DNA from 4 places in the Paenibacillus sp. 01T431 genome. Region 2 is predicted to be linked to each of the others. Evidence: riboswitches for the same ligand, from Rfam matches in the RefSeq annotation. Region 2 holds a riboswitch; each other region holds the start of a gene.
What was found. A riboswitch is a leader RNA that binds a small molecule or an ion and turns the genes downstream of it on or off. The one in region 2 is predicted to bind cyclic di-AMP.
Positions count from the first base shown of each region.

Region 1: linked by a shared signal. The riboswitch ahead of AC1DM9_RS03460 (TrkH family potassium uptake protein) and the one ahead of AC1DM9_RS25665 (NAD-binding protein) in region 2 are both predicted to bind cyclic di-AMP.
Region 3: linked by a shared signal. The riboswitch ahead of AC1DM9_RS08005 (C40 family peptidase) and the one ahead of AC1DM9_RS25665 (NAD-binding protein) in region 2 are both predicted to bind cyclic di-AMP.
Region 4: linked by a shared signal. The riboswitch ahead of AC1DM9_RS29920 (C40 family peptidase) and the one ahead of AC1DM9_RS25665 (NAD-binding protein) in region 2 are both predicted to bind cyclic di-AMP.

Region 1 is NZ_JBFTPT010000002.1:176,389-184,698, forward strand. It holds gene uvrC (excinuclease ABC subunit UvrC) at 1-1,236, shown strand, start outside; gene AC1DM9_RS03455 (CPBP family intramembrane glutamic endopeptidase) at 1,202-2,830, opposite strand; cyclic di-AMP (ydaO/yuaA leader) riboswitch at 3,076-3,280, shown strand; gene AC1DM9_RS03460 (TrkH family potassium uptake protein) at 3,371-4,711, shown strand; gene AC1DM9_RS03465 (potassium channel family protein) at 4,730-5,392, shown strand; gene AC1DM9_RS03470 (LysR family transcriptional regulator) at 5,494-6,402, opposite strand; gene AC1DM9_RS03475 (succinate dehydrogenase cytochrome b558 subunit) at 6,707-7,378, shown strand; gene sdhA (succinate dehydrogenase flavoprotein subunit) at 7,403-8,310, shown strand, end outside.
Region 2 is NZ_JBFTPT010000015.1:154,602-161,128, forward strand. It holds gene AC1DM9_RS25660 (hypothetical protein) at 27-455, opposite strand; cyclic di-AMP (ydaO/yuaA leader) riboswitch at 895-1,093, shown strand; cyclic di-AMP (ydaO/yuaA leader) riboswitch at 1,185-1,355, shown strand; gene AC1DM9_RS25665 (NAD-binding protein) at 1,474-1,872, shown strand; gene kdpF (K(+)-transporting ATPase subunit F) at 1,996-2,073, shown strand; gene kdpA (potassium-transporting ATPase subunit KdpA) at 2,092-3,771, shown strand; gene kdpB (potassium-transporting ATPase subunit KdpB) at 3,790-5,823, shown strand; gene kdpC (potassium-transporting ATPase subunit KdpC) at 5,855-6,463, shown strand; gene AC1DM9_RS25690 (histidine kinase) at 6,468-6,527, shown strand, end outside.
Region 3 is NZ_JBFTPT010000004.1:66,043-74,352, reverse strand. It holds gene AC1DM9_RS08010 (chromate transporter) at 1-945, opposite strand, end outside; gene AC1DM9_RS08005 (C40 family peptidase) at 1,080-1,556, opposite strand; cyclic di-AMP (ydaO/yuaA leader) riboswitch at 1,560-1,694, opposite strand; gene AC1DM9_RS08000 (MATE family efflux transporter) at 1,930-3,282, opposite strand; gene AC1DM9_RS07995 (CehA/McbA family metallohydrolase domain-containing protein) at 3,361-4,260, opposite strand; gene AC1DM9_RS07990 (carbohydrate ABC transporter permease) at 4,285-5,196, opposite strand; gene AC1DM9_RS07985 (extracellular solute-binding protein) at 5,327-7,039, opposite strand; gene AC1DM9_RS07980 (ABC transporter permease) at 7,131-8,072, opposite strand; gene AC1DM9_RS07975 (glycerophosphodiester phosphodiesterase) at 8,123-8,310, opposite strand, start outside.
Region 4 is NZ_JBFTPT010000023.1:42,715-51,024, reverse strand. It holds gene AC1DM9_RS29940 (M1 family metallopeptidase) at 1-1,662, shown strand, start outside; gene AC1DM9_RS29935 (hypothetical protein) at 1,690-2,505, shown strand; gene AC1DM9_RS29930 (hypothetical protein) at 2,671-3,255, shown strand; gene AC1DM9_RS29925 (hypothetical protein) at 3,291-3,440, shown strand; cyclic di-AMP (ydaO/yuaA leader) riboswitch at 3,673-3,826, shown strand; gene AC1DM9_RS29920 (C40 family peptidase) at 3,830-4,306, shown strand; gene AC1DM9_RS29915 (FAD-binding domain-containing protein) at 4,465-5,808, shown strand; gene AC1DM9_RS29910 (MFS transporter) at 5,906-7,141, opposite strand; gene AC1DM9_RS29905 (GNAT family N-acetyltransferase) at 7,258-7,782, shown strand; gene AC1DM9_RS29900 (EAL domain-containing protein) at 7,779-8,310, opposite strand, start outside.

The DNA of each region.
Region 1 (8,310 bases), on a different contig from region 2:
GAGGAAGCAGCCGAGAAGCTCGAATTTGAACGGGCGAAGGAGCTTCGGGATCAGCTTATTGCAATCGATGCGGTCATGGAGAAGCAGAAGATTACGATGTCCGATGCGCTTGACCGTGATATTTTTGGTTTTGCAGTAGATAAGGGCTGGATGTGCGTTCAAATATTGTACATGCGCCAAGGGAAGCTCATTGAGCGGCATGGCACAACTTTTCCTTATTACGGGGAAGAGTATGATGATTTCATGACATTCGTTACGCAGTATTATAGCGATAATCCGGCATTGCCTAAGCAAATCCTGCTGCCAATACCGCCTGAGCTGGAAGCGGTGGAATCAGCGGGCGGAGTGGCAGCAGTTGATGAGGCAGCCGCTACGCATGCTGACGATGTCATTGCATCCTTGCACAGCTGGCTGAAGGTTAAGGTGCTTATGCCGCAGCGCGGACGCAAGAGCGAGGTCGTAACGATGGCTATCGATAATGCAAGGGTGATGCTGGACGAGAAATTCAGGCTTATCGAACGAGATGAGGAACGAAGCGTTAAAGCGTCAGAGTCGCTTGCAGGCTGGTTAGGACTGGATGAAGTACGCCGAATCGAGGCATTTGATAACTCCAATATTCAAGGTACGAATCCAGTTTCGGCTATGGTTGTCTTTACGGACGGCAAGCCAGACCGCAAGGAGTACCGTAAATACAAGGTTAAGACAGTACAAGGTCCAGATGACTACGAAACGATGCGCGAGGTCATACGGCGCCGCTACGAGCGTGTGGTGAAAGAGGAATTAGCTCCGCCGGATCTGATTGTAGTTGATGGAGGCAAAGGGCAAATATCAGCGGCGCTCGACGTGCTTGAGAATGAGCTTGGGTTATACATCCCGGTTTGCGGTCTTGTGAAGGATGCAAAGCATAAGACAGCGCAGCTTATGACTGGAGATCCTGCGGAGATTGTTCCTTTGCCAAGGGACAGCCAGGAGTTTTATTTGCTGCAGCGCATTCAAGATGAGGTGCATCGCTTTGCGATTACATTCCACCGCGAGCAGCGCGCCAAATCCATGGTGGAGTCGAAGCTTGATTCGATTCCGGGCATTGGCGAGAAACGACGCAAGCTGCTGCTCAAGCATTTTGGCTCGATCAAAAAAATAAAAGAGGCCTCAGTCGAAGACTTCCGGCCTCTATCTATTGGTGATAAATTAGCTTCGCAAATTATAGCTGCCCTAGGGGAGGAGTCGTCGTCATAGACGGCTTCTTCTCTTTTTTGTGACTTAAATATTTTAGAACAAATGCAATCAGTACCGGCAGCACGGAGAAGAAAATAGCCGAGATTATGTTCGGTGCTGTTCCAATAGTGAGCAAGGATAGGCCAACTGCAACGCTGTTGAAGATGGCATGGGTGAACATGGCTGTAATGAAGCCGTATCTGACGAAGATAAAGCTGAACAACAGCCCGATAATCATCAGCTCAAACAATCTCGTCGTAGACGGATAAAAAGGATACATCACATGGCCGAGCGCCCAGAAGAAGGTAGGCAGCAGTGCTGCGGCAAACGTGTTTTTAAACCACCTGCGAAATAGTCCAATACCGAAGAAGCGGAATACGGCTTCTTCGCCAATTGCGGCAGCCCAAGCAAGCACGGGCATCAGCCAAAGAATGCCCATATTGTATGGGGATTGTGAGGCATCTGATGTTTCCCAAGTGCCAATGGACAGCTTCAAGGCGATAAAGATAACCGATTGAATTGCGAATAAGATGATCGCGAATAAATAGGACAAGCCGACGCTGCGCCAAACATAATCGCCATACCCTCTTTGACCAAAACGCGGCCATAAAGCGCGGCCCTGCGCCTTCCAGAGGCCGTCTCCGGCAACAATGGATACATAAATGGAACCTGCCATTGGAATCGCTAGCAGAACACTTACGATGGCAGTGATCGAAACGGTAGCGCCTGCCATATCCGTCTCGCCGAGCGTAGCCCGGATACCATCCAGAACGTTTAAATTCATGATCGTATAAGTAATTAAATAAATGATCGTTAATACGATTCCGTATTTAAAGGATGTATGTTTTCGATACAAAACGGAGTAAATAATAGCTAAGACGAATAAAACGAAGCTCATGAACAGATAACCGATAGAGGTAAGGTATCCAGCTATTTTATCTTGTTTCTCTACATAGTTTATGTAATCGGATGGTGCTTTAAATGTAGGTTTATATTTAGTAATGATCGTACGGTCATTCACGACAAGAGCGTTAACCAATACGTTCAGATGAGCATTTTTAATGGAATAACCTGCAGGAGGCTGAGGCTGCCAATCGCCATTAGGCAATATTTGACCGCCTATGAATTCAGTACCGCTGAAATTTCCTGCTGTTAGGAAGGCAATAGCTTCTTTTGCTTTATCTGCATCTGATAGCTGTTCCCCCTCAAGCTTCAAGTTCCAAGCTACGACTTTCCCGCTATGCATATGCAGATAAACATATCCGCTGCCGCCGCCTATGAACTTAAGATCAACTTGAAACGTATCTGTAGGAAACCTAGGGTCGTATTTATCCGTATATGATTTGACCAGCTCATATTTAGATAAGTAGCCATTCATAATTTTATCGGTCTGATGTACGGCTTTAGCCGATTTCACCTTCAAGCCTGTTTCTTTTTCAACAAATGCAGACGCCTTATCTTCCGCCGCTGATTTCGTAATGACCTTGGTATTCATTTCGCCAGATGAGATAGCCGTAATCATTGGAACGATTTGTACGGCCCCATAAATAATAAAGCAAGCAACTGCTGCCCATATAAATCGTTTCCATTCATTGGGTTTAATAGAATCAATCATAGTTTCACCTCAACTGTCTTCATAATAAATAGCTCATTTTATTACCTTAACATATGAATCCCTAAATTATCCAATGAAAATGACCGTTTGTTTTCAAAAAAATGCGAAATAACGATGTCCAGCAAGCTAGCTATGTGCTGGTTCGTCCCATTGCCCTAATTTGAGCTAATATCGTCCTGTTTGTCATAAACGTCACCTTTATATCAGGAGTGTTTAGGGATTATAATCGTTATCGTCATACTAATTGCATAGCATAGCCGAATTTCCTAAGGAAATCGGGGGAACCATAAAGTTGTCTAAATGGATGAGCCTGCTGAAAGCAAAGCAGTTCAACATTAGATAGCATGGGGTGAATTTTAGCGGTGAAGCATCGTCTTCTTCCGCTGAATAGGGCTGCCTGTCCAGGCCCGAATCCGTCAGCTAACCTCGAAGGCGTATTGGAACAGGACTCATCGCACGAGCACTTGAGTTTCCAGTGCTTTTTTTTATGCTTAAAAACAATAAATGACAATATGACATAATCAAAAAGAAGGGAAATGAATGAAGGTTAGTTGGAATGTTTTGAAGTGGTCACCCCCGCGTATTTTGGTAAGTGGATTCGCTCTTATTATATTGCTGGGTGCCTTATTATTATCCATGCCTTTTGCATCGGTAAGCGGTGAGAGATTGCCTTTTATAGATGCGCTGTTTACGGCAACTTCGGCAACCTGTGTAACAGGGTTAGTTGTCGTTGATACCGGAACTTATTTCTCTATATGGGGTCAAATCATATTAATGTGCTTGTTCCAGCTTGGCGGACTCGGATTTATGACGATGGCGACGCTGGTAGCGCTCGTACTTCGCAAGAGGATTTCGCTGCGTGAGCGGCTTTTGCTGCAGGAATCCATGAACCAGTCGAGCATGGAAGGCATCGTGCGTTTGATTAGACGCGTTATTGTGTATTCATTGACAATAGAGCTTATTGGCGCTGCGTTGTTTGCTTCGAGGTTTGCATTTGATATGCCGCTGGGCAAAGCGATTTATTTTGGAGCCTTTCATGCGGTTTCATTGTTTAACAATGCTGGTTTTGATATTTTTGGGAACTATCGCAGCTTGACCTTATACGTTTCTGATCCAGTCGTCAATATTGCAGCTATGATGCTGATCATTTCGGGTGGACTTGGCTTTGTCGTTATGTCGGACCTGATGGAGTTCCGCAAAAACCGCAAGCTGTCGCTGCACAGCAAGGTCGTGCTATCTATGACAGGAACGCTTATTGCAGTAGGGACACTCGTCATATTTATTTTTGAATTCTCGAATTCGAAGACACTGGGCTCTCTGGACTGGGGCGGGAAAATTTTGTCCTCGTTCTTCCAGTCGGTAACGCCGCGGACGGCAGGAGCCAATACGCTTGATTATACGGCTATCCGGCAAGCGACAATGTTTTTCACCATTATATTAATGTTTATTGGCGCCTCGCCCGGCTCGACGGGCGGCGGCATCAAAACAACAACCTTTGCAACGCTGGTCGGCGCTGTATTTGCAATGATTAGAGGACGAGAGGACATCGTTCTTTTCCGTTACAGATTAGGCAAAGACAGAATTTTTAAAGCACTCACGATTACTTTGATCTCTTTATCGCTTGTCATTATTGTAACGATGATTTTGTCGATGACGGAGGATCAAGCTTTTATAAAGCTATTGTTTGAAGCGACATCAGCATTTGGAACAGTAGGATTATCCGTTGGTGTTACGCCAGAGCTGAGCCTTGTTGGGAAAATAGTCATTGCATTAACCATGTTTGCCGGAAGACTTGGACCCCTGACGCTTGCATACGCGCTTGGGCCTCGTACAGAGAAAGAGCTTTATCGGCATCCAGAAGGCAAAATTACGATTGGATAGGAGACTTTGCAAGTGGGAATTAAAAAGAAACAATTTGTCATCATCGGCTTAGGGAGATTTGGTTCGAGCTTAGGGCGCGAACTCGTCCAGCTTGGCCATGAGGTGCTTGGAATAGATAAGGATGAGGAAGCCGTTCAGGACATGAGCGGTATTCTAACCTATGCTGTATCAGCTGATTGTACGGATGAAGAAGCGCTGCGCTCCTTGGGTGTAAGAAACTTTGATTGCGGAGTTGTCGCGATTGGCGATGACATTCAATCCAGCATTTTGACAACCATACTGCTTAAGGATTTGGAAGTGAAGCAAGTTGTAGCGAAAGCTTTGACTGAACTGCATGGCCGGGTGCTTGAGAAAATCGGTGTAGACCGCGTGGTCTATCCTGAGCGCGATATGGGTATTCGAGTTGCGCATCAGCTTGTATCCCCAAATCTATTAGATTATATCGAGCTTTCCAAAGAGTATACGATCGCCGAGCTTGCTGTACCGCAATGCTTGGATGGCAAGTCATTGCATGATCTTAATCCGCGAGCTAGATTTGGATGCAGCATCGTAGCCATAAATAAGCCTAATGGCATCATCATTGCACCGACAGCAACGGATGTCCTTTCACTTCGTGATGTCATGGTTATTATAGGAACAAATGAGCAAATAGAAGACTTCGAAGCATCCGTTATCCGTTAATTTTTTTATGTAGTGGAAAAGGCTTATTATTAGAAAAAGCAGATTAGGCTGAAATGGATTTGGAAGTGTAATATTGGAAATGCTGAAGGACAGCAGCTATTTTAAAAGCTGCTGTCCTTTTTGCTGGGGAAGCCTGCTGCAAGCTCGTTGATCCATAGACGAACGGACGGGCTGAGGGCGGCCGAATCCGCATGAATGAGCGAGGTGGTACGCTTTGTATCTTCAAGTTCTCGAATGGGAATGACGGTAAGATCATTGTCTTCAAGCAGTTGATTGCGCATATATGATTGAGGCAGGAGCGTCGCAGCACGGCAAGTATGCAGCAGCCGAAGTATAGCTTCAAACGAATCAATTTCCATTCGCACATCCGGCTGAAGATGATATTTGTCAAACAGCTCGTCGGTCAACAACCTGTACCAAGTGCCTTTGGAGAACAAGATCATCGGCATGCCGGTCACATCCTGTATACCCAGCGTGCCTTTATCGGTAATGACCTGATTGCGAGGCACCACGAGCGATAGATGATCCTCAAACAGCGGAATGCACCGCAGCGTTGAATCTTCAATACTAGAGGCGACAATGCCGATATCGGCTTTGTGATCTCGCACGAGCGATACGATTTCGTGCGTCTTGCCGGTAATCGCTTTAATGTCGATCTCCGGATGAGTTGAAGTTAAGCTTTGAATGAGATCGGGCAAAGTCGTTTGAAGCGTCGTCAAGCTTGCGCCAATAGTAAGGGTCGTATGTCCAGCTGAGGTGAACTCAGAGACGGTTTGCAGATATTTGCGATGAAGCTGGCGAAGCTCCAAAGCATATTCATAGGTCAATTGCCCAATTCGAGTAAGCTCCAGCCGCTTTCCGATGCGATGAAACAAAGGAGAGCCTAGGTCCTGCTCAAGCTTGGCAATTTTGCGAGAAAGTGCAGGCTGAGACAGGTTTAGCAAGGCGGAAGCCTTGTTCATACTGGACTGTTCCACAATAACGGTGAAGACATGCATCTCTTCATTCATGAATGAAACCCCTTATGTCATTTTGTTATAAGAAATTATAAAAAATAAGCAATTCCATTATAAGCTTAAAAGGAGTAGGATGGGAAGTGTGGCTAATATGTGTCGAGTTTTGTTGACGGACATACATGCTGGGGTTACAATGTAGAATGATTTGCCAAGCGTAAACTGCTGATGACAACCATTGGCTGCACAGCACCTCGTTTGCGCTGGAATATAAGCAATGTATAAAGGGGAAACCGATACATTCTTATATTTTAAGAAAAAGCATGCTAGCACTCACAGTTTTGAAAGGAGAAGGAATGACATGAAAGGAAATTCGTATTTCTCGCGCAAGCTTCACTCGCTTCTCGGGATCATTCCACTCGGCGGATTTATCGTCGTGCATGGTCTGACTAACTACCAGGCGTTTGAACGCGGGCCTGAAGGCTTTGACAAAGGCGTAACTCTCATTAACAGCATGCCCGTGCTGCCGCTGCTCGAGATTTTCGGCATTTACCTCCCGCTATTGTTTCATGGTATTTACGGCTTGTATGTCGCTTACCAATCGAACACGAATACGGGACGTTTTAAGTACGGCCGGAACTGGGCGTTTACCGCTCAACGGGTAACTGGGGTAATTACTTTTGTATTCGTTTTCTGGCACGTATATCAAACTCGGATTCAAGTTTATCTCGGCCACATCACCCATGAGGAACTGGGATCAACGATGAATCAAATTGCGAGCAACCCTACTTACTTCGTACTTTATGTTATTGGTGTATTAGCAGCTGTTTTCCACTTCAGCAACGGCCTTTGGGCGTTTCTGATCAGCTGGGGCATTACGATTGGCCCGAAAGCTCAACGCATCTCTTCATATATTTGCATGGGCGTTTTTGTAGTCGTATCAGCATTGTTTATTCTTTCGCTTATTGCATTCAGCGGAGATCAATTCAAAGAAGCTGCAAGTGCTGCATTGGCACTTACGAATATCGGTTAGTTTGTAGACAAGGAGCGAAACGTTATGGCTAAAAATAAAATTATCATCGTAGGCGGCGGTCTTGCAGGCTTGATGGCTACCATCAAAGCAGCAGAAGCTGGCGTTCACGTTGATCTGTTTTCACTAGTACCGGTCAAACGTTCCCACTCAGTATGTGCACAGGGCGGCATCAATGGCGCTGTTAATACAAAAGGAGAAGGCGATTCTCCATGGGAGCATTTCGACGATACCGTATACGGCGGAGATTTCCTCGCCAACCAACCGCCAGTTAAAGCAATGTGTGATGCGGCACCAGGAATTATTCACTTGATGGACCGGATGGGCGTTATGTTCAGCCGTACATCCGAAGGCTTGCTGGATTTCCGTCGCTTCGGCGGCACGAAGCATTCCCGTACAGCATTTGCAGGCGCAACGACAGGTCAACAGCTGCTTTATGCACTGGATGAGCAAGTTCGCCGCTGGGAAGCAGCAGGACTAGTTAACAAATTCGAGCACTGGGAATTCCTTGGCGCTGTTGTTGACGATGACGGCATTTGCCGCGGTGTTTCAGCACAGGATCTTCGCTCGATGGAAGTTCACACGGTTCGTGCAGATGCAGTTATTCTTGCATCAGGCGGTCCTGGTATTATTTTCGGCAAAACAACGAACTCTGTTATCAACACCGGCACAGCTGCCAGCGCAGTTTACCAGCAGGGCGTTAACTACGCAAACGGCGAGTTCATTCAAATTCATCCAACAGCTATTCCAGGCGATGACAAGCTCCGCTTGATGTCGGAATCAGCGCGTGGTGAAGGCGGACGGATTTGGACGTACAAAGACGGTAAGCCTTGGTACTTCCTAGAAGAAAAATACCCAGCTTACGGAAACCTTGTTCCTCGTGATATTGCGACTCGTGAAATTTTCAGCGTGTGCGTAGATCAGAAGCTTGGTAT
Region 2 (6,527 bases):
TTAGCGCATCTGTAAATCAGAAGCGCTTAAAATAACGATACATAGGAGATAGCTTGTTTAAATAAAGTATGCTCTTCACGGTCATATTCACAGTTTGGAAAAGTGTAATGATTGGATTCTATATGCAAAGCAGCGGCTGCAAACAAATGAAATATACGCTCGTCCTTCATCATTGGATCTGTTTGAAAAACAAAAGGAGACGCAAGAGGAAGTGTGCCGATGAACCTTAGCAGCATACTGCTCCATCTGATCCAATCGCAAGGCTTCTCGGATTTTTTAATAAACAGCTCACTCCAGCCATGACCATTAGCAGTGGAGAGCCTTAGGCAAACACGGTAACCATTCGATTCAAGCATGGAAGCCGGCAGCACAAACATTTGAATTCTTTTAATTTCAAACAAGGCAGCAGGATGATTTTCCAAGCTTGGCAAGGGTACTTCAACTGGTGTAGACATCAATGAGATCTCTCCTCGATTTGAATAATTCACCGATAATACTCAGCCATATTGGCTTGCCGTCTATGGTAAACCCGAAATGCAATATTGTAAAACTGTGGTATATCGTGAAAAGGCAGCCATATGCCATATTAAAAGAAATCCATTCGTTATGACAGTAAAAAGATATTTATTCTTCGAAATACTCGTTTATTCTCTTCCATTCTCGATTATAGAGAAATCTGATTATTCACGCATAAAATCGTTGGAAAGGGATTGAACACTATTTTTGAAAACAAGAGTAAAACTGAGAAATAGTGAGATATCGAGAGATCGAAATGAATGTAAGCGTTGCGAATCGCTCTGCAAGGCTGAAACTGGCTAAATTAGGTAGCAGACTGCCTTTACAGTATTTATAGCGAGGAGTAATATTCGATACAGGATTTATAAATAAGTTTCGATTTACTGATCGCTGAGTTTCCGTGAAAGCGGAAGCGGGGGAACCAATAATGACGCGATGCGCCTGTTCGATGTGAGAGTCGAACAAACGCAGAGCAGGGGTGAATCTTTGACAGGTGCCATGGATACCGGTCAAAGTAGGGCGACTCTCACCGCCCGAATCCGACAGCTAACCTCGTAAGCGTGGACCGAGAGAGGAATGATGAAGCTTGTGATCGATTAACTTCGACCGCAGAGTGTCATAGACCTCTGTGGTTTTTTGTGCCCAAAAAAGCTTTATTTGCTACAAAATGTAAGAAAACGCTGAGTCCTGCAGCAGCAGGAACGGGGGAACCAACGAACGATTCGTGTGCAATCACGATTTCGCTTCATGGGGTGAATCGCTTGAAAATGTTCAAGCGTAGGGCAACTCTCAAGGCCCGAATCCGACAGCTAACCTCGTAAGTGTACTCGAGAGAGGCAACAGCCATCGTGCTTCCCGCGGCTTATTCTGCTGCGGGCAAAGAAGCCGCGGGAAAAGTTCCTCTTATCCCAAGGCTTCTTTTTTGTTGCCTTTTTTACCATATGGAGGAGAATTCGTTTGCAGGAAGAGCATATTATTGTTGCTGGTCTAAACGAGGCCGGCCAATCATTCATACGAACTTTGCAGTTTCATCAATTAAAATTTATCGTTTTGACCAATAGCAAACAGGAAGAAAAACAGCTTCGCAAGCAGGGCATCAGCAATGTTTTGTACATCAATACGAATGATCGTCAAAGCTGGAATGTTCCTTCGATGAACATTAGCGAGGTATTTATATTCGAGAGCAGCTTGGCGCTTAGCTGCCGCTTTGTACAGTGCTGTAGAGCTTGGACCTCAAAGTCCATTTACGTCATCACACAGCAGTGGAATCCAAGGGCTATTTACAAGGGGCTCGGAGCGAATCATATCGTATTCTCTCATACCGGTGAAGTCGGTTTTCTATTAAGCAACAAATAATGCAGGAGGGGTTTACATGCAGGATTTTTATATGTTCGGGGCGTTGTTAGCTAGCTTCGGTTTATTTTACGGTTTTTTAACTTGGTGCTCCAGTGTTATTGAGAAAACAGGGGGCGAAGGCCAATGACTGTCATAGCGATAGCGGCTGTATTTGTTTTCGTTTATCTGATTTATGCGTTAATTCATCCGGAGAAGTTTTAATAGAGGGGGATTTACAAGATGGATATTTTACAATTGCTTATCGTCATTGCCGTTCTTGTATTGTTAGTTAAGCCGCTTGGTACTTACGTCTATCATGTGTTCTCAAATGAACACAATCGGTTAGACAAAGTATTCGGAGGGACGGAGCGATTTATATTTAAGCTTATTGGTCTCAAAAAAAGAGAGGGCATGAGCTGGAAGATATACGCACTCAGCTTTGTTGCAACCAATTTAATTTTAGTTGCTTTCAGCTATTTGATATTGCGGTTCCAAAATGCACTGCCGTTTAATCCAAATGGCATGGCAGCCATGGAGCCTACACTGACTTTCAATACAGTCATCAGCTTTATTACCAATACGAATCTTCAGCATTACAGCGGGGAAAGTGCCTTATCTTATTTCTCCCAAATGGCTGTCATCATGATGATGATGTTCACGTCAGCGGCGACGGGCTTCTCGGTTGCCATCGCGTTTGTTCGTGGGATTACGAGTAAAGGAACGACGATCGGCAACTTTTTCGAGGATTTTGTAAAAGCACACACAAGAATTTTTCTTCCGATTTCCTTTATTATCACGCTAGTGCTTGTCGCTCTTCAGGTGCCGCAAACACTTGATCCAACATTTACAATTAAAACGCTTGAGGGAGCCATGCAGCAAATTGCAATCGGTCCTGTAGCTTCGCTTGAATCCATCAAACATTTGGGCACAAACGGCGGCGGTTTTTTTGGAGTGAACTCGGCTCATCCATTTGAAAACCCAAATCCATTAACGAATGTGATTCAAATCTTGTCGATGTGGGCGCTGCCGGCTTCACTGCCTTATGCATTTGGGCTTTTTGCTAAAAACAAAAAGCAGGGCTGGGTTGTATTCTCCGCCATGATGTGTCTGTTTCTAGTATTTCTAAGCCTTGCTTACACATCGGAGAAAACAGGCAATCCTGCTATGAGCGCACTAGGAATCGACGCTACTCAAGGAAGCATGGAAGGCAAGGAAGTAAGGTTCGGTATCGCGCAATCGGCACTGTTCACAACGGTAACAGCCGCTGCGACAACGGGTACCGTCAACAATATGCATGACACGCTTACACCGCTTGGCGGCTTGGTCCCGCTTGCTGAAATGATGCTTAATGTCGTCTTTGGAGGCAAGGGAGTAGGGCTTATCAATATGCTCATGTACGCCATACTAGCTGTGTTTATATGCGGGCTGATGGTCGGCCGAACGCCAGAGTTTCTGGGACGAAAAGTAGAGCCGCGAGAAATGAAACTGATAGCGATAGCGATTCTAGTTCATCCCTTCATTATATTAGTGCCCACAGCCATCGCTTTTATGACGGATTTGGGTCACGGGGCGATAACGAATCCAGGGTTTCACGGCATTAGCCAGGTGCTTTACGAATATACGTCATCGGCTGCGAATAATGGCTCCGGCTTTGAGGGATTAGGCGATAATACGCCTTTCTGGAATATTAGCACTGGACTTGTCATGCTGACCGGCCGCTATATTTCGGTGATTGCGATGCTTGCGGTTGCAGGATCTCTTGTTCGCAAGCAGCCTGTTCCAGAAACAATCGGGACGTTCCGTACAGATAATGGACTTTTCACTATATTACTAATTGGTACTGTTCTTTTAATTGGTGCATTAACCTTCTTGCCGGTCATCGTGCTTGGGCCGGTTGCAGAATATTTGACACTCCGCTAACGGATGAGGTGAACGATAATGAATAAAAATAAGAAGAATAATTTGCTGTCGGGAGACGCGGTTAAACATGCCGTTGTCGATAGCTTTGTGAAATTAAATCCAGTTACGATGATGAAAAATCCCGTTATGTTTGTTGTCGAGGTAGGGACGGTTATCGTTCTGCTGATGACTATTTTTCCAAATTACTTTAATTCTCAAGAACGCATAGGCTTTAATATTACCGTGTTTTTCATCCTGCTTTTCACGCTGCTGTTCGCAAACTTTGCTGAAGCCATTGCAGAGGGCAGAGGCAAGGCACAGGCCAATTCGCTCAAAAAATCTAAGCAGGAAATGAGCGCCAATAAGCTCGTCGGCAGCTCTATTGTAGTCGTATCATCAACGGAGCTCCGCAAAGGCGATATTTTCATCGTCTCCCAAGGTGAGATGATTCCTGGTGATGGCGAGGTCATTGAAGGGCTGGCTTCCGTAGATGAATCAGCGATTACAGGTGAATCGGCGCCAGTCATTAAAGAAGCTGGAGGAGATTTCAGCTCGGTTACAGGCGGTACAAGGGTTGTGAGTGACAAAATTAAAGTGCGCATGACGAGTGACCCCGGGGAGTCATTCATCGATCGGATGATTGCCCTTGTTGAAGGAGCGAAACGTCAGAAGACGCCTAATGAAATTGCGCTCAATACACTTTTGACTAGCTTAACGATTATTTTCTTAATTGTAGTTGTTACGTTGGCACCAATCGCTAACTATTTGGATATCCACTTAGAAATTCCAGTATTAATTGCGCTGCTTGTATGTTTGATTCCGACGACCATCGGCGGACTATTATCAGCAATCGGCATTGCTGGGATGGATAGAGTAACTCAGTTTAATGTACTGGCTATGTCAGGTAAGGCTGTTGAAGCAGCAGGCGACATTAATACGATGATTTTGGATAAAACAGGAACGATCACATTCGGCAACCGGATGGCAAGCGAGCTTGTGCCTGTCGGAGGCAGCAATCTTCAAACTTTATCGGGTTGGGCGGCTATTAGCTCGATTAAGGATGAAACGCCTGAAGGCCGTTCTGTGCTTGAATGGATGAAGAAGCAGGGCTTAAGCTATGATGCTTCACTTGCGGAAGGCGGCGAATTTATTGAATTCAAAGCAGAGACGCGAATGAGCGGCATTGATCTGGCAAACGGCCGCCGAGTTCGGAAGGGCTCTGTCGATGCGGTTCGGAAGTGGGTAGCTTCACAGGGGGGGACCATACCAACCGATTTAGAAAATATTTCGAATACGATTGCTACATTAGGCGGTACACCGCTCGCAGTAGCTGTTGATAATCAAATCTTTGGTGTTATTTATTTGAAGGATACCGTTAAGCCAGGAATGAAGGAAAGATTCGATCAGCTGCGTGAAATGGGCATCAAAACGATTATGTGTACGGGAGACAATCCGCTTACTGCAGCAACCATCGCACATGAAGCGGGAGTCGACGATTTTATTGCGGAGAGCAGGCCGGAAGATAAAATAGCGGTTATACGCCGTGAACAAGCCGAAGGAAAAATGGTTGCGATGACTGGTGACGGTACAAACGATGCTCCTGCACTTGCCCAAGCGGATGTGGGTCTTGCTATGAACAGCGGGACGATTGCTGCAAAAGAAGCTGCCAATATGGTTGACTTGGATTCGGACCCTTCCAAAATTATTGAAGTCATTGCTATCGGCAAGCAGCTGCTTATGACAAGAGGGGCATTGACGACTTTTAGTATCGCTAATGATATCGCCAAATATTTTGCAATCATTCCAGCGATGTTCATGCTTGCCATTCCAGAGATGGGCGTTCTAAATATTATGAATTTAGGTTCTCCATTGTCTGCTATACTGTCGGCGCTTATTTTTAACGCCATTATTATTCCGCTGCTTATCCCGCTTGCCATTAAAGGCGTAGCGTACAAACCGATGAACGGAGCCAAATTGCTTAGCCGCAACGTATTCATTTATGGTCTGGGCGGTGTCATTGTTCCGTTCGTTGGCATTAAACTCATCGACTTTGCAGTGCATTTATGGATTTAATATAACCATACACGAAAGAAGGCTTACCTATATGAATGAACAAGCGAAAAACGCATCACGATTCCAGTTGTCATCGTTAATGATACCTTTGCGAATCAGCATCATATTTATGATTATTTGCGGCATTATTTACCCTCTTGCAAGCACGGGAGCAGCTCAGCTGCTGTTCCCTAAGCAAGCGAATGGAAGCCTTATAATGGATAGCTCTGGCCAAGTGGTTGGTTCAGAGCTGATCGGCCAAAGCTTTGTTGATCCGAAATGGTTTCAAGGACGTGTATCAAGCATTGACTATAATGCTGCCGGTTCTGGATCGAACAATTTTGGACCATCCAATCCAGCTCTAATCGAAAGGACCAAAGCTTCCATTGAGGCTTGGAAGGCACAAAATCCAGATGTACCGGTTTCCCAGCTGCCGATCGCTTTAATTACGAACTCGGGCTCAGGCCTTGATCCGCATATTACGCCACAGTCGGCTGATGTACAGATCGCAAGAATCAGCAAGCTGACCGGCGTGTCGCCAGCAGAGCTTGAGCAATTGGTTAAAGCAAATACGGAAGGCCGCGATTTAGGCGTTTTCGGTGACGAACGGGTTAATGTGTTGAAGCTGAATATCGCATTGTCAAAAATGTTGGGGGAATAGCCATATGGCTCCGCTGAAAAAGAAAACGCCAGAGGAGCTGCTGCTCTCCATCGCAAAGCTGCAT
Region 3 (8,310 bases), on a different contig from region 2:
CAATGTTCCAGCAACAAGAAGAAATGCCGGCAAAAAAATTGCTGTAGTTGCGACAATGGCTCCAGTTAATCCACCAGAGAGAGTACCAAGATAACTAGCGAATGTAAAAAGTGGACCAGGCACAGCCTGCGCAGCGCTATAACCTGCTAAAAAATCCGATTCATTAACCCACCCGGTAAAGACAACTTCATTCTCAAGCAGCGGCAGCACAACATGTCCGCCTCCAAACACCAGTGAGCCTGCACGATAATAGCTATCGAACATCGCAATCCATTCCATATTTCCCCATTGCCTTAGAAATGGCAACACAATTAGAAGCGTGAGAAATATAACGAGGCAGGAGATCGCAAGGGAACGGCTAATTCGAATGTTCAGATCAGGAGTTCCCTCGACTGTTTTCATACGATATAACCATACCCCGATCAATCCAGCTGCAGCAATAATGATTACTTGACTATAGGCCGCTTGCCAATACAACGTTACCGCAGCAGCGATGACTGCTATCGTAGCTCTATTTCGATCCGGTGTTAGTTTCTGCCCCATCCCTAGAATGGCATGAGCAACGATGGCCACCGCTACAATTTTCAATCCATGAATCCAGCCTGTGTTTCCAAGATCAAATCCTTGCAGCAAAAAAGCAAAGGCCACTAATGCTATGATCGATGGCAGTGTGAACCCTAACCAAGCCACTAGTCCGCCCAATAACCCAGCCCTAACTATCCCTATACCGATCCCAACTTGACTGCTGGCTGGTCCGGGTAGAAACTGACATAAAGCAACGAGGTCTGCATAACTACGTTCATCCATCCATTTACGGCGACGAATATACTCATTGTGAAAATAACCCAGATGGGCTATCGGACCCCCAAATGAGGTTAGTCCTAGTTTAGTAGATACAGCTAGTACCTCTACCAAAGATGCGATTGTTCCTCTTTTCAATCCTATAACCTCATTCCATTACTCATGTTATTTACATTGTAAGCTTGCGAATTATTGGCTTACAACCCTTTAACAAATACTTAATAAATGGTTACATAAAAAAAACCACCTCGTAAGGTGGTTTTTAAAATCATTACACATTATTTAGACTCCATCATCGCAGCAAATGTATCTTCTGTTACGACACGCCTTGCTGTTACATAACGTTTTGCGTAATAAGAATCGTTAAGATTTGTAATCGTAACCCCTTTGCTTGTAGAAGAATGAGCAAATTTCCCATCCCCAATGTAAATGCCCGCATGAGAAACGCCTTTGCCGCTTGTGTTGAAGAACACAAGATCACCCACGCGTAGTTCATCTTTATTGACCTCTGTGCCTGTGTCTGATTGCGATTGAGATGTTCTAGGCAGCTTAACATCAAATTGATTAAAGATATGTAGAATAAAACCCGAGCAGTCAAACCCTTTGCTCGTTGTGCCTCCCCATTTATAAGGAGTTCCAACAACCTCGCTAATGGAATTCGTAAGCACTGACTTGTCCGACTTATCTGCAAGCACGCTTCCTCCTCCAGTAAGCAGCAGCAAGCAGGATAACAATAAAATAAAACCCTTCTTCAAAACAACTTCTCCCTTCGGTGCCTACGAGGTTAGCTTATGGGTTCGGTTGAAGATCCCTATGCTTAAAAAAATACATTAAGCAATTCACCCTAGGTGGTTCCCCCGTTTCCGATATACAGAACTCGGCATGTCAATAAACCTTATAGTATCGTTAAATTCGATTGTTTTTACCATAATCCTGCAATTGGTTTATTAGAATACTTTCATTTTTCTTCATTATTATTATTTATTTAGCTGTTCACTACATGATTTTTGTCAAAGGTGCTGATTTTTTTGTAATTAAAATAGATGAATTTCCAATCACATTTTCAAAATATAACGGTTTAAACACAAAAAAAGAGTATCCGTATTTTCATACAGTTACTCTTTCTAGTTAAGCAAGTTTCGCCAAAATATCGACCTTCTGCCAAGAACGTCTCCTCCATCTGTAGAACATCAGTAATGCTCTTATCCATTCATCGATTGAAAAGGCCAGCCATATTCCTACCAACCCCATGTCGAACACGATCCCAAACACGTATGCCAGCGGCACACTAATCCCCCACATGGACACTAACCCGGCAGCAACTGGGAATTTCACATCTCCAGCCGCATTTAGACAACTGATAAGCACCATGTTGCAAGCCCGAGCCGGCTCCAGCATAATCGATAACAACATGAGCTGCTTGCCTAACAATATAATTTCTGCATCATTAGTAAAAAGGCTGAGCAATTGACCTGAGAAGCTATAGATGCAAATACCAAACGCAAGCGAAATGACGAACGCCAGCTTCAAACTTTGAATACTGGATCGATAAGCATCATCCTTCTGCTGGGCTCCAATCAGATGTCCAACAATAATTTGCGTTCCTTGACCAATTGCCATTGAAAAAACAAAAACAAAAGAAGTTTTGCTCTGCGAATAAATTTTTGTCGTTAACGCTGTCGTACCGATCAGCGTGACTAGATATGTGATTACAACCTGTGAGAGATTATAAGAAACATGCTCACCTGCCGAAGGAATACCTAGTTTAAATATAAGGCCAATATTTTTTCTTTGAAACTTAAATGGACTAATCAAGCCAACCTTATACTCCAAGCTTCGAATACATAAAATCAAATAAGCGATCATCCCTATGGCACGGGTTATCCATGTGGATGCTGCTACTCCTTCTACACCTAGATTAGGAAAGCCAAAAGGCTCCATCAGCACCAGATAATTCAAGGTAATATGCAGCACATTTATACCCAATGCGATGAGCATCATTTCTTTCACAATACCGCGGCATCGTAAAATGGTACCTAACGTCATGCTTATTGCAGTAATGAAGACGGAGCTGCCGACAATCGATAAATAACTGACTCCTTCTGCCATCACATCCTCGGGCACTTTAAAAAGCGCTAAAAACACGTCGGCATAGACAATCAATCCTACGCTAGCTATTAAACCGAGCATAACATTCAAAGTAAGCGCCGTTCTCCCGATTCGATCAGCGCCATGCAAGTTGCCTGCGCCGAGCCATTGATTGAGAATGACACTTGTACCCACCGTAACAAATCCAAACATCAAGCCCACTACAACTAAAATCTGATTAGCTATCCCAACCGCTGCCACTGCTCCATCAGAGTAGCTGCTAAGCATCATCGTATCGACCGTTCCAATCAGCATCCCAAATAAAGCTTCAATAAAGATAGGCCATGTTATCGAGATGATGCTCTTTTGGCGCGGATCAACCTGTTTACTCATTCAAATTCACATTCTTCCTGTTCATGTACTACCCTGCTGTTATCGTCAGACTACTGTTATCATGTATGAGAGTACACCCTATCCAACAAATAGGGGTTGAGAGAATGCGCCAAAACCGCCTTCCAAATAAACTGCCGCCCTTACGTAACCTTCATCACCACGACATTTGTAACTAACGCTATTGAAACGACCGGAAGTCTCGTATAATACATTTCCGTCTTTGCCGAACAAAGTTGCATATTTGTACATCCGGTCCAATCCTTCACTCGCAAGCAGTTTAAACTCGATCGTCCCATCGGCTGCATGAATCGACTCAAAACCATAGCCTGTGGAAACATAGAAGCTTCCGGATTTCATCGCTGAAGTAATACTCTCATTGGTGTTTTGCTCTGCAAGCACCATATTCCAAGTTCGTTTCTCTTGCCCATACACATGAAAATCGTCTCCGCCAAACCCCCATACTTTTCGCCCAGCTGAGAGCAGCGCATCCCATTTGTCGAAAGCAATGTCGAACGCTGGATTTCCTTCGCCATTTATGATCTCGATTCCGGTGTAGCAAGGCATCGCGAGCATATCTTCAATCGGCCAATACTGCGAATAATAACGATTCGGATGAACGAGGACGCTCATTCCCCCTTGCTTCGTGCAAAGGTCAGAAAACTGCTGATACCGTTCTATTGAAAACTCGTTTGAATAGTTATCCATCATCGAGCGCGGAGGGTTAATGAGAAGCATATGCCTTTGCGGACTGCTGACCTCCATCGCTTCGAATACGGTCGTGATTGAACGTTTCCCTTCGTGAACGGTAATGAAATCATGGTCGGAAATGCCGAGGAAATCGTATTGCCCATACATCCGGTAAACCGTCTCAAGCGTTTGAGAGCCGCAAGCACTATTTGTTGTATGGTTATGGAAGCTCCCTTTCAGCCACATGCCCTCTTGTTTATCATAAGGATTTGAAATGATTACTTGTGTCATTCACTATGTTCCTCCGTTCCTGCCTTATTCTTTGACCGAACCGATCATAACGCCTTTGGCAAAATACTTCTGAATAAAAGGATAAATCATAATAATCGGTGTGATGACGATAATAATCGTCGCCATTTTCAGCGAGTTTCCTGTCACCTGAATTTTGTCCAACATTTCATATTGCGTCGATCCAGCCGCTTGCTCGAGCGTATTTCGAAGCGCATCTGCCCGGGTCAGCATTTCTTGCAGCAATGTCGATAAAGGCCGCAGATTGCTCTCTCGAACATAGAAGGCACCTGTAAACCAATCATTCCAATGCCCCACTGCGTTAAATAACGCGATGACAGCCACAACCGGCCTGCTGAGCGGCATGATCACCTTCATGAAAATTGAAAAATCATTATATCCATCAATTCTTGCAGATTCTTCGAGGCTCGGACTGATCTCTTGGAAGAAAGTCCGCATAATTATTAAATTCCATGCACTATACAATCCCGGAATGATATAAACCCAGATTGTATTCGTCAAATGCAAGTCTTTCAACAACAAATAGTATGGAATGATGCCGCCGCTAAACAACATGGTGAAAAAAATAAGCATGGTAAAAAATCGAACGCCTGGCATCGCTTTTCTCTTTAATGCGTAAGCTGCCATCGCCGTCAAAAAGACGCTTGCTAATGTCCCGACAATCGTTCGGAACATCGAAATGCCGAATGCACTTATAATATTGGAGGATGAGAAAACTTCCTTATAGTTCTCAATAGACCATAATCTCGGCCACAAATAGATGCCTCCTCTTTCCGCATCTTTGCCTGAATTAAAGGACAAAGCAAAGATGTTCAGAAACGGAAGAATGATAGATAAACATAAAAGAATGATCAATACATAGATGGCAATCTGAACTAATTTTTCTCCTGTAGAAATCTTATAAAATGGTTTATCCACGTTATTTGCACTCCTTCAACATTTGCGAAGCAAAACAGCCTCGGAAGCATGTCCTTAGCGTTAGTGGTCCGTCTCATCGCAGTACATTTCATGTACGAATGAAACAGACCACCAGCAGCTTTAATGAATGTTATAGTTCTACTTTTGTATTTGGATCGCTATCTTTTTTCTCAAGCAATGCTAAGTAATCATCTAAGCCTGCAGCTTTTAATTGTTCAGATGCTGACTCCAATATTTTCGTTACTTGATCCTGGCTTTTAGCATAATAAGCACGTTTGAGGCTTTCGTCATAATTATCAAGTGCAGCTTTTAATTCCGTTTCCTTCGCAAACTCGCCAAGGAAAGCCGTTGGAGCATACGTATCTGAGATTATTGCATTCGCTCTTTTTTTATCCCACTCCCAATACTCAGCAATCTTGAGCGGTCCCTCATTGATATTAGGTTTGGCAGCATTACCGTATTCTGTTTCACCAAAATCCGCTATACGATCAACATCTGTATTGCCAAGAATTTCGCCCCAATAGTTGCCTACGCCAGCAAACCCAAGCGCTTTCGCGGCTTTCGAATCTTTATCTTTCAATTCCAATACTTCATTTTTAACAATCGGATTGCCCTTATCATCAAGTATGTAGTCTCTTCCTTCAATTCCGTATTGCCAGAGCAGCTTGCCTTCGCGGCTCGCCAAGAAGTCAGCGAATTTGACGATATCCTCAGGATTTTTGGTTGAAGAAGGAATTGCCCAAGCGCCGCCAGCCGTTTTATAGCTAAGCTTCATTTGGTAAGGCTTGTCCGCTTCATTTAACGGACCAATCGGCAAGTAATGCATATCCTTATTAAAATCAAGGTAGTTATGCATATCAGCAATAATCGCGAAGGAGCCGTTCAAAATACCTTCTGTTGCACGATTTTCTTCCATCGTATAAAACTCAGGATTCATTAGTTTTTCTTTCAGCAGCTTTTGAACAAACGCTACACGCTTGAGCGGGTACTCCGTTTGACTCTCGTGTACAATTTTACCTTCCTTATTCCGTACAAAGGTTTGGTTCACATTTACAGTCAAGTCACTATACAACGCTTTAACTTCTGTTCCGCCCCAGTATCTTGGGCCAATAACGCTGGCAATGTCTTTTCCATTGTTATCTTTGAAATTTCCAGCTTTAATTTTTTGTGCCGCCTCATACAACTTCTCGGAAGTTGTAATCGTTTTTGGATCGATATTAAGCGCTTCGGCAATATCCTTGCGAATAAATGGTCCGCCTAACATTTTCCGCGTTTCATAGCCTGTTTCTCTCGAAATATTCATGTGCATGAAATAGGCTGAGCCGTTAAACTCTGGACGGAACATGACGCCGTTTTTTGTATCAAGCGGCAGATAGCCATCTTCTAGATACTTGCTGTATATTTTCGTATCCTTCATAAACGGAGTCAGATCTGTGAACATGCCTTCGCGAGCAGCTTTTAGTACAACCGGCATTTCTGGTCGACCGCTATGATTCAAATAAAATCCGATAAAGTCAGGCAAGTCACCCGAAGCTAGTCCAGCAATTAAGCCGTCGAGCGAACGATTGGCCGGCATTATATTAATTTGATAATCAATTCCCGTTTTCTCTTTAATTTGTTTTAATACTTCCGGGTTCATCTCTTCCGTATAATCATCTGCCCCCATAAAGATTAGGCCTTTAATTTTGCGGTCGGCAATCCAAGTCGCAGGTTTTTCTTTGTTATCTTTGACGCCTTCCTGCTTGTTCCCTGAATTCGTTTCTTTGGCTGCACAGCCAGTAATTAACAAGGAAGCTATAATCGGAACCGTCAACAGTCTTGCCCAATTTTTGTTCTTAAACATGATATCTCCATTCCTACCTTCTCTTTTTAATTTATATGGAAAAACGCGGTTAAGCGTCTCTCTTCAAGGAAAAATGCTTCTATCGAACAAATTACCAAACCGATGTGCCGGACACTTTTCGTGCGAAACGATTGGCAGTGACAACTAGAATCAAAGCGATAACACCTTGCATCATACCGACTGCCGTCGCATATCCGTATTGGCCTTGCTGCAAGCCCACGCGGATTACATACGTATCCAGAATATCTACCAGATCACTGTTTCCTGGCATCTTGAGCAAATATAGCTGGTCGAATCCCGCTGACAAAATGCTTCCAAGCGATAGAATAAACACGATGAGAATGGTCGGACGAATCGACGGAAGGGTAATATGCCATATTTCCGCCCATTTGCTTGCCCCGTCAATTTTGGCTGCTTCATACATGTCTTGATTAATTCCAGCGATGGCTGCCAAATAGATAATGGAATCCCAGCCAATTGTTTTCCATATGTGGCTGCCGAACATGATTTGATAAAAATATTTGGCTTCATTCATAAAGAATGTGCTGCCGTCTCCCCCAAAATAGGTGATCGCTTCATTAAGCAAGCCAGTATCCGGCGCCAATGTTCTTTGTACTAAACCAATAACGATGACCCATGACATAAAATGCGGTAAATACGAAATACTCTGGGCGATGTTTTTAAAGGCACGGTTTTTAATTTCATTGAACATTAGCGCAAGTAAAATCGGGAACGGCAAACCGAGAAATAACTTCATTGAGCTGATGATAAGTGTGTTTTTGATCAGCGTCATACTTTGAACATCGTTGAAAAACTTTGCGAAATATTCGAAGCCGACCCACGGACTCTCAAGTATGGTTTGATTAAATTTGAATTCCTTAAACGCTAGAAGCAATCCGCCCATTGGGATATAGGAAAAAATAATGAAGGACGCTAGACAAGGCAGAAGCATGAAGTACAAATAGCGGTATAACCATATTTTTTTCAACAAATAAACAAAACGCTGTTTTTTTCGATTTCCAGCTGGTACTATAGCCACTTTGGTTTGCAATGAGGGCTTCTCCCTTCGTTATCATTTTTGAATTAATCTGTTTCCAACTTTAATTGTTTCAGCAGATTAACCTCGTTTGTCGTTATTTCATCGACACCTAAATGAATCATCTCGATAAGAGATTCCCTATCATCAACGGTATAGACCCACACTGCCAAACCCAGCCTATGTGCATATTCCACCAATTCGCTGCGGCAAGTTCGGTAATTCAGGTTTAAGC
Region 4 (8,310 bases), on a different contig from region 2:
TACCCGAACGCCTTTCAATCGGGCAAAACCACGTTTATGAAAGAATCCGGCGGCAAGCTGCGTCAGGACAAAGCAACAACCAATAGCCAAGGCTATATGAACCTGCTTACGCTAGAAACGCTGAACGGTGAGAGCCTTCTGCCACGTCTTCAATATGTACAACCTGACGATGGCAATGCCAATGATTTTACTTTGGCCAAAATCCGCTTGCCGGAGCCTATCGCTCCCGGCACCTCCGTAACGCTGCGAATGAGCTACGAGGTGAAGCTCCCAGAGGTATTCGCAAGAATGGGCTATTCCGGCAACTTCGTGATGGCTGGGCAGTGGTTTCCAAAGCTCGCTGTATATGAGACAGCCGGCATGCGCGGACGTACAGCTGAGGGCTGGAATGTCCATCAGTATCATGGCAATTCTGAGTTCTACAGCGACTTCGGCATATACAGCGTTCGGATTAATGTGCCTGAGAACTACACCGTCGCTGCAACGGGCTTCCAAACAAAGCCTATCGAGATCAAGGAAGCAACAAAGATTTACCAGTTTTATGCTGATGATATTCATGATTTTGCTTGGTCGGCCTCGCCAGACTTCGTATATGAAGAGACTGCTTATTCAGATACCGGCATTCCCGGTGTACGCATTAAGCTGTATCTTGATCCTGCGCATGCTGACCTTAAGGACCGCTACATGCATGCAGCCAAATCCGCACTCTCAAGCTACGCCAAGTGGTATGGAGAATATCCTTACAGTACGCTGTCGATCGTCGTTCCGCCCAAAGGAGCGAACGGAGCTGGCGGCATGGAGTATCCAACACTCATAACCGCTTTCGCTGCAGAAAATGATAACCCAGGCTACGATCTTGAACGTACGGTCGTGCATGAGATTGGCCATCAATATTGGTACGGAATGGTCGCCTCTAATGAATTTGAGGAGGCATGGCTGGACGAGGGGTTTACGTCCTATGCCGAGGATAAAGTAATGGAGACGGCATACGGCTTGGAGCCGAATTTACGCATGGAAGCGAGCTATATGACCAACCCCGCTCCGCTCAAGCAGCAATCTTGGTCATACGCCAGCCACTCGCAATATGCCGAGAATGTATATTTGAGGGCAAAGCTGGTGCTCATTGGCATCGAGAATCAGGTCGGCTCCAGAACGATGCAAAAAATATTGCGAACCTATTTCCAAAAGTATAAGTTCAAGCATCCATCGACAGCAGACTTCCAGCGTGTTGTCGAACAGGTAACAAAAACGAAATGGAATGATTATTTCAGCCAATATGTCTACGGCAACAAAATGGCCGACTTTTCGATCGAATCGATTCATGTACGCCCAGTCACCCAAGATGGTGCTGAGATGTATGAATCTGTTGTACTCGTTAAGAAAAACGGCGGCAGCAATGGCGAGATTAAAGTGTTGATGAAGTTTACTGACGGCACCAAAATAACAAAGCTTTGGGATACTCAGGAATCCCATATGCAATATAAACAGCTGCATTCCGCTCCGCTTGAATGGGCAGTCGTTGACCCAAACAACAGCAATGTGCTTGATAATAAGCTCATTAACAACTACATGCAGGCTCAGCTGCCAGAGGATAAACGCACAAGATGGAGCCTCGGCGTTGTCCAACTAATTGAAGGACTGCTCGGGTCGCTGAGCTGGTAAGTAATTGCGTTCAAGGAGCGATAAACGATGAAAATACATTTGAAGCAAGGCTGGCGGTTAGCGGTAAAACATTTTTACATTGTTGTTTTATTATTTCTTTATCAGCTGATCTGGGGGTTCTTCCTTTACCGCTTCATTGATTCGGTCGTAGCTCCACTGCTGCGTCGATATCCAAGCTCCGCTCCTTCAGAAGCAGCCGTTCAGCTATTCATGACCGAAGCACAATTCCAGCTGTTCAAGACCGATCTCATTAATCCTTACGTCTGGACGCTGGGCGGTCTCCTTGTTGCCCGAATGCTGATCACTCCCTTATTCAATGCCGGTCTATTCTATTCGTTAAATCAGTCCAGATCGAATGGAGGGACACGATTTCTAGAAGGTATTCGCAAAGCTTGGAAGCCTGTAGTTCTGCTTTACTGGATCGAGGTTATTTTATCTGTGGCTCCTGCTTGGTATGTGCTGCCGCGCTCACTGGATGCGCTTCTAGAGAGCGGCTCTATTCCAGAGCTGCTGCAAATGGTGCTGCCTAGCGCCCTTCTATGGCTCCTATGGGGCACAGTACTGCATCTGCTGTTTCTAGCCATGCAATTCAGCGCTGCATCAGGAGGAAGCATATTCCGTTCCTTATGGCACGCTCTCCGAAATTTCCTTACCTATGCAGCTGTGTCGCTCATCATGTGGGGGATTGGAGCGGCTGCTGGGCTTGTGGTGACAAGTCTCTCCATGCTTTGGGCCGGGCTGATTGCACTCATTCTGCATCAAGGCTATTATCTCATTCAAACACTGATGAAGGTTTGGACGATTGCCGCGCAATATGACTTTTTGGAAACGAAAAGAATGTAGCAAACCAAAAAAGCCTTCAGCGTCCTCTAGATGCTGAAGCAAAAATAAACCTTCATTCCACGCTTTGCTGTGGTGTGGAGGTTTTTTTTACAACTAACCGCAACTAAATGATGGCAGTTCTGTATAAATAACTGAAAGAAAATCAAAAATGGGGGATATTCACAAATGATGCGTAAAAAACTAGTTATTATATCCATGGTATTGCTCTTATCGGGCGGTTCATTGGTTGCAGCAGACAAACTATTTCAAAAGGTAACGCTCCTTTATAATAATAAGCAATCCACTGACGATGCTGTCGTTGTGGATGATAAGGTTTATATTAGCATTCGTTCTTTAAGTGACAGCCTTCAAGCCTTCGTCCAATGGAAGAGCAATGATAAGAAGCTCATTATTCAGAAGCCCAATGTGCATATGTTTCTAATGAACGAGAAGCGAGCTATGTTCGGACAGGTTGATAAAGGCAGTGTTCAGAAATTTTTAGTGCAAGCACAAATCGATAATTTGAATATGGCGATTTCAGAGTTCAAAGTGACCATCGTTGATCCTAATGATAAGGAAACGACAATCGACAGCCGCAGCCAGGATGATGATGATTTTAAAGAGTTCGTCGAAAAAGACACCTTTTGGTTCAGCTCCAAGCTCGTTTCCTACGATTTCAAAAATGCCGGAAAATACAAGGTACAGTTTTGGATGCAGCAAAAAAACAACGATCCACAGCTCATTTCTGAAAAAATCGTTACTGCAAAATAAATCTTTTTTTCGATTGCCCAAAGGGGGCTGTTCTCATGAACAGCCTCCTTTGTCTATTTCTGCCGCTCTATCTGGAGCAGCAGCTAGGCTGTCTGAATCTACGCTTATTCACGAGTGATATAGATGAGATTTTTCTAATTTATGAGGAGCAAAATGGTGAAATACCGCCGTTTACGGCACTTTAAGCTAGTCCTTGCGATATAGCGCCTAAAGGACAAATCGGTATATTTTACACAACATCCACATAATTAATGAAATTGACTCCATGTATTTAGTTAGAAAGCACTACTATGGCGTGTTTATATTACAGAAAGAACGGTTTAACGAAGCAAATTGTCAAAAGGTTACATGAGAATTATTAGAAATTGCCACTAAAGGCAGGAGATCATTGAAAATAATCGAATATTTCTCAAAGCAATAAAAAAACTGCCTAATTCCCTATTGGGATACGGGGGAACCACTTTGGGTGAATTGATTCCGACGTTTGAGTTTTTTTCAAACGCCCGAGGAATCATAGGGAGCCTTCAACCGAACCCCACAGCTAACCTCGTCGGCATTGGAAGGAGTTTCACAATTGAAGAAGATTACCGCATTAATCCTGGGTCTCGTTCTCGTGCTCGCTTTTCAAGCGGGAAGCGCTTTCGCTGACTCAAAATTGAACGGAATTGTTAATGATCTTATTGGCACTCCGTACAAAAGCGGCGGAACGTCGTCGAAAGGTTTTGATTGCTCCGGCTTCACGAGCTATGTGTTCGAGAAAATGGGCATTGAGCTTTCACGTACTTCTGGTTCGCAAGCAAAAGAAGGTACAAAGGTCGCTAAGGCTGACCTCATTGCGGGAGATCTTGTGTTCTTCGACACAGTTGGCGGCAATAATAGCGCCATATCCCATGTTGGCATTTACATTGGAGATGGCAAGTTTGTACATTCATCCTCGAGCAGAGGCGTTGTAACTGACAAACTTAACTCCGAGTACTATGAGGGACGATATGTAACTGCTCGTCGTATCATGGATGCTGATTCATACCAAGCCAACGTTGACGTAAAATAGAGCAGCCTAATCCCTCTTCTTGAGGGTTGAACGGGTAGACTCATCTAGCAAAGCCGCAGTTTTTTGTCCTCTGACGACAAATGACTTGCGGCTTTGCTGTTTCATTCCAGCTGGAATGCGGCCGTTCAATGTTGCGCTTATGGAAGGAGCTATCACTGATGTATTTGTTTATTCACCGCAAGGATTTGCGTATTGCAGATTTGCGCGCTTTTGATTATTTGAAGAAAAAAGAGAAACAAGGCATTCATTTGCTAATCATAGATCCCGTTATTACAGGAGATGGCCGTTTAACTAGTCATAGCGGCCGGAATTTCATGGCGCAAGCCGCCTCGCTTCTGCACAACTATTCTAATGCAGGAAAGGAACTGCATGTGCTTTATGGTAATCCTGCTGCGATCACCGAAGCTCTGCTGCATGCGCATCCTATTGATGAGGTTATTGTTCATACAGACTATACGCCTTACTCACGGCAGCGAGATGAGCAGCTTGGGCTAATCACACGCAGCCTTGGCCGCCGCTGGATGTCTATTGCCGATTCACCTCTTGCTGATCTAGATGCTTTCCCGGCATTTGCTCGAAAAATGGATCCATACAAGGTTTTCACACCCTTTTATCGCAAGTGGAGCAGCTTTATGCTGGAGTGCTATAGCCCAATGAGTGAAACGACGATTCATGAGCTTGCTACCTTAAGCGAAATTAATGCCAAGGTTGCGCAGTCCTTCGCTTTGCCCGAATCCGTTTCATGCGCCCTAGGCGGCACAAACGTGCAAGGATCGTCCAAAGGATTATCCAAGCTGGAACGGTTCGTACGAGAACGCCTTGCCTCTTATTCGGAGAGCAGGGACGCCTATGCCGATGATCATACAAGCCAGCTTGCACGTTTCCTTAATACGGGCGCCATCTCCGCCCGCCAAGCCTACGAAATGACCCAAGGGCTCCCGGGGTCTGAATCATGGGTACGGCAGCTGGCATGGCGTGATTTTTATTTATATCAAGCGATGTATCATGATGATTTCTTTCGTTACGAGCAGCTAGCTGATATGTCCAAGCTCTCAAATGCTCATCTAGAAGCATGGGCTGCAGCTGCCACCGGCATTCCAATCATTGATGCGGCCATGACGCAGCTCAATCGTACAGGTGAGCTGCCCAACCGCTTGCGAATGGTAACAGCCATGTTTTTAACTAAAAATCTGCTATGCCCCTTCACGCTTGGCGAACAATATTTCCGCCTTCACTTAAGCGATTATGACAATACGCTTAATCGCGGCGGTTGGCTGTGGTGCGCTTCACTCGGGTATGACGCAGCGCCTTACTTCCGCATCATGAATCCCGCAACTCAGTCACAGACGCATGATCCTAGCGGCAGCTATATTAGGCGCTGGCTGCCTCATTTGAATCATCTGACAGACAAAGAGATTCATCAGCCGCAAAGCGGTGCCATCGTCGACTTGAAAGCATCACGCGCGCGCGCCATAGAGGTATACAAAACCATTCTTAAATAGCTGAAAGCATTTAGAATAACACGTTTAATAATAAATAAACCTCCACACCCGCTTTGAAACAGCGAATGTGGAGGTTTTTTTATAATTTGCAGTTCATTTAAGCCTTGGATCGTACGCTGTGAACTTGTTTTCTTCCGAGCAGGAGCATCGCCGCTAGCAGAAGCAGCATCAGTATAACTAAGCTGCTTATATACCATAACGTAGATTGCACATTGTACTGATCCATTATCCAGCCAGTCAAACGAGGAAAAATCGCTCCTCCAAGCCCGCCGAATGCTACAAGCAAACTCGTCGTCCTCTCCGTCATACCCGGAATGAGCTCATTGGCATAAACAAGAGCGATACCGAATATACCCGAGAAGAACAATCCGCTAAGTGCGACAAAGGCAAGCATCCAGCTAAGCTGACCCATAACAGCCATTAAAACAAAAACGACCGAGGCGCCCGCTGTAGCAATAAGCAAGTAACGCGAATAACCCATTCGGTCAGCCAGCAGCCCCGCAAATAGACGCCCTAGCACCATCGTTCCCCAGAACAAGCTGAGCACCGCTGCCGCACTGGAATCTCCTACACCTGATCGAACGATGAGAATAGAAGGCAGATAGTTAGAGAAGCTCATTTCCATTCCTACATAAATCATAAAAAATAAAGCCGATAACAAGAGAAATGGAAGTGCTTTGCGCGGATAGCCAAAAAAGACAGATCCGCGAGTGGTTTGCATTCCTTCCAACTCATTCGAATGGCCTTCCTTCACTCCCGGTGTTCGAGCAACTATACCAAGCTCATCATCCAGCTCTCCAAAGGACATCGTCAGCCAGAGAACAAAGGTGATGCCTGACATCGCTGCCAGAATCGGAAAGGAAACCTGCCATATGCTATGCTGAATCAGATAAGCCGCTGCAATTGGAATCAACAATGCACCAACGCCAAAAAAGGTTTCCAATCGGCTCATTGCCGATGCCTTGCCGTTTTTCGCCATATCAATAATCATTGCGCCGACGACCGCTTCCGTCATCCCAAAGCCAAGACCCGCAAGCGGAGCAATCGCGAGCATCCAGCCCCATGGCAGCAGCAAACTATACGCCGCCTCACTCAGCGTCAGTACGCCCATCGCAATCAGTACTGCGCCTCTTTTTCCAACTCTCGAAGTAATAGATGGCGCTAACAGAACACCCACCAGGAACCCGAGGAATTGATTCATAATCCATTGCCCGCCATCTTTATAGGTTAAACCATAATGAGCGATGAGCTGTTCCAAGATAGATCCGCCCACAACATGGGCAACGCCGATGACTAAATATGACAAGCAGCCTAGCCAGATCAACTTCTTCATTTTGATGCTTCTCCTTATTTACGCGCGATCAACGCACGCCTATCTGTTATAATAAACCTATTTCATTCGACATTCGCTCTATTCAGCTACTTTTTTTCAAGCGGAGGTAAAAACAAATGACAAGCCATCAAAGCTCTATTCATTATAATCGAGATGAAGGCGATATGACCATATGCCCGCTCGAAACCGTCCATGCACAGCAACTATGCGGCTGGCGCTACGAGGCTCCATTTGATGTTTATAATTGGCCGACTTGGGAGCAAATGAAAAAAGACGAAATCGAATTTGGCGATCCCGTCCTTCGTGCTGCCCAATATATGGCTGTCCTAGACGCTCAGTCTGCGCTTATTGGGTTCGCGCAGTTTTTTCCTTTAACAGGCGTAACGCGGCTCGGGCTCGGATTGCGGCCTGATCTTTGCGGTAAAGGCCTCGGCCTTGCCTTCACACGTCTCATTGTGGCAGAGGCAATAAGGCGCACCCCTCAAAACGAAATTGATTTGGAGGTGCTTACTTGGAATACTCGTGCGATGCGCGTTTATGAACAAGCCGGCTTCCATATTACCGACACCTATGCGCGTTCTACTCCCACTGGCTTTGCCGAATGCCATTGTATGGTTTATGAGCCAGCAGCCGCACGTTAACGACGCTGGACTCCGCGCTCAGAATCCCTCAAATCCATAAGTAAAATAAGACCAGGCGCTGCTAGAACAGATACGGTTCTAATCCATGCGTGAGAATCGAGATCAGTATAGGCGCGCGAAACGATTGCACGTCGATGCTCATTGAGCTGGACGAGATTAGGAACAAAATAGGGACGCCAACACCAGTTGGCACCGCGGTATTGCTCCTCTCGCCTCCAAGCCTTGTCCGCATCGCGATAATAGTTGGATGAGAGCTGAATACCGCTCTCATTGCACAAATAAACCCGAATGCAATGGTCGTAAAGCTCGGGAAGCAGCCCCTCTATCCATTCATCCTCATGATCCAGGTAACGCGTCTCCTGAACAAGCGCAACCCACTGCTCTGCCAGCTTCTCCGATTGCCGCTGCCAATAGCGTTCAGTTCCAACGAAATGCAGCAGATGCTGATCAAGCTCCGCTTCAATTAGAGATGCAAAACAAGCAGGCTCACGAAACTCCGGCTCTGCCCTTGCAAACATATAGCCTTGG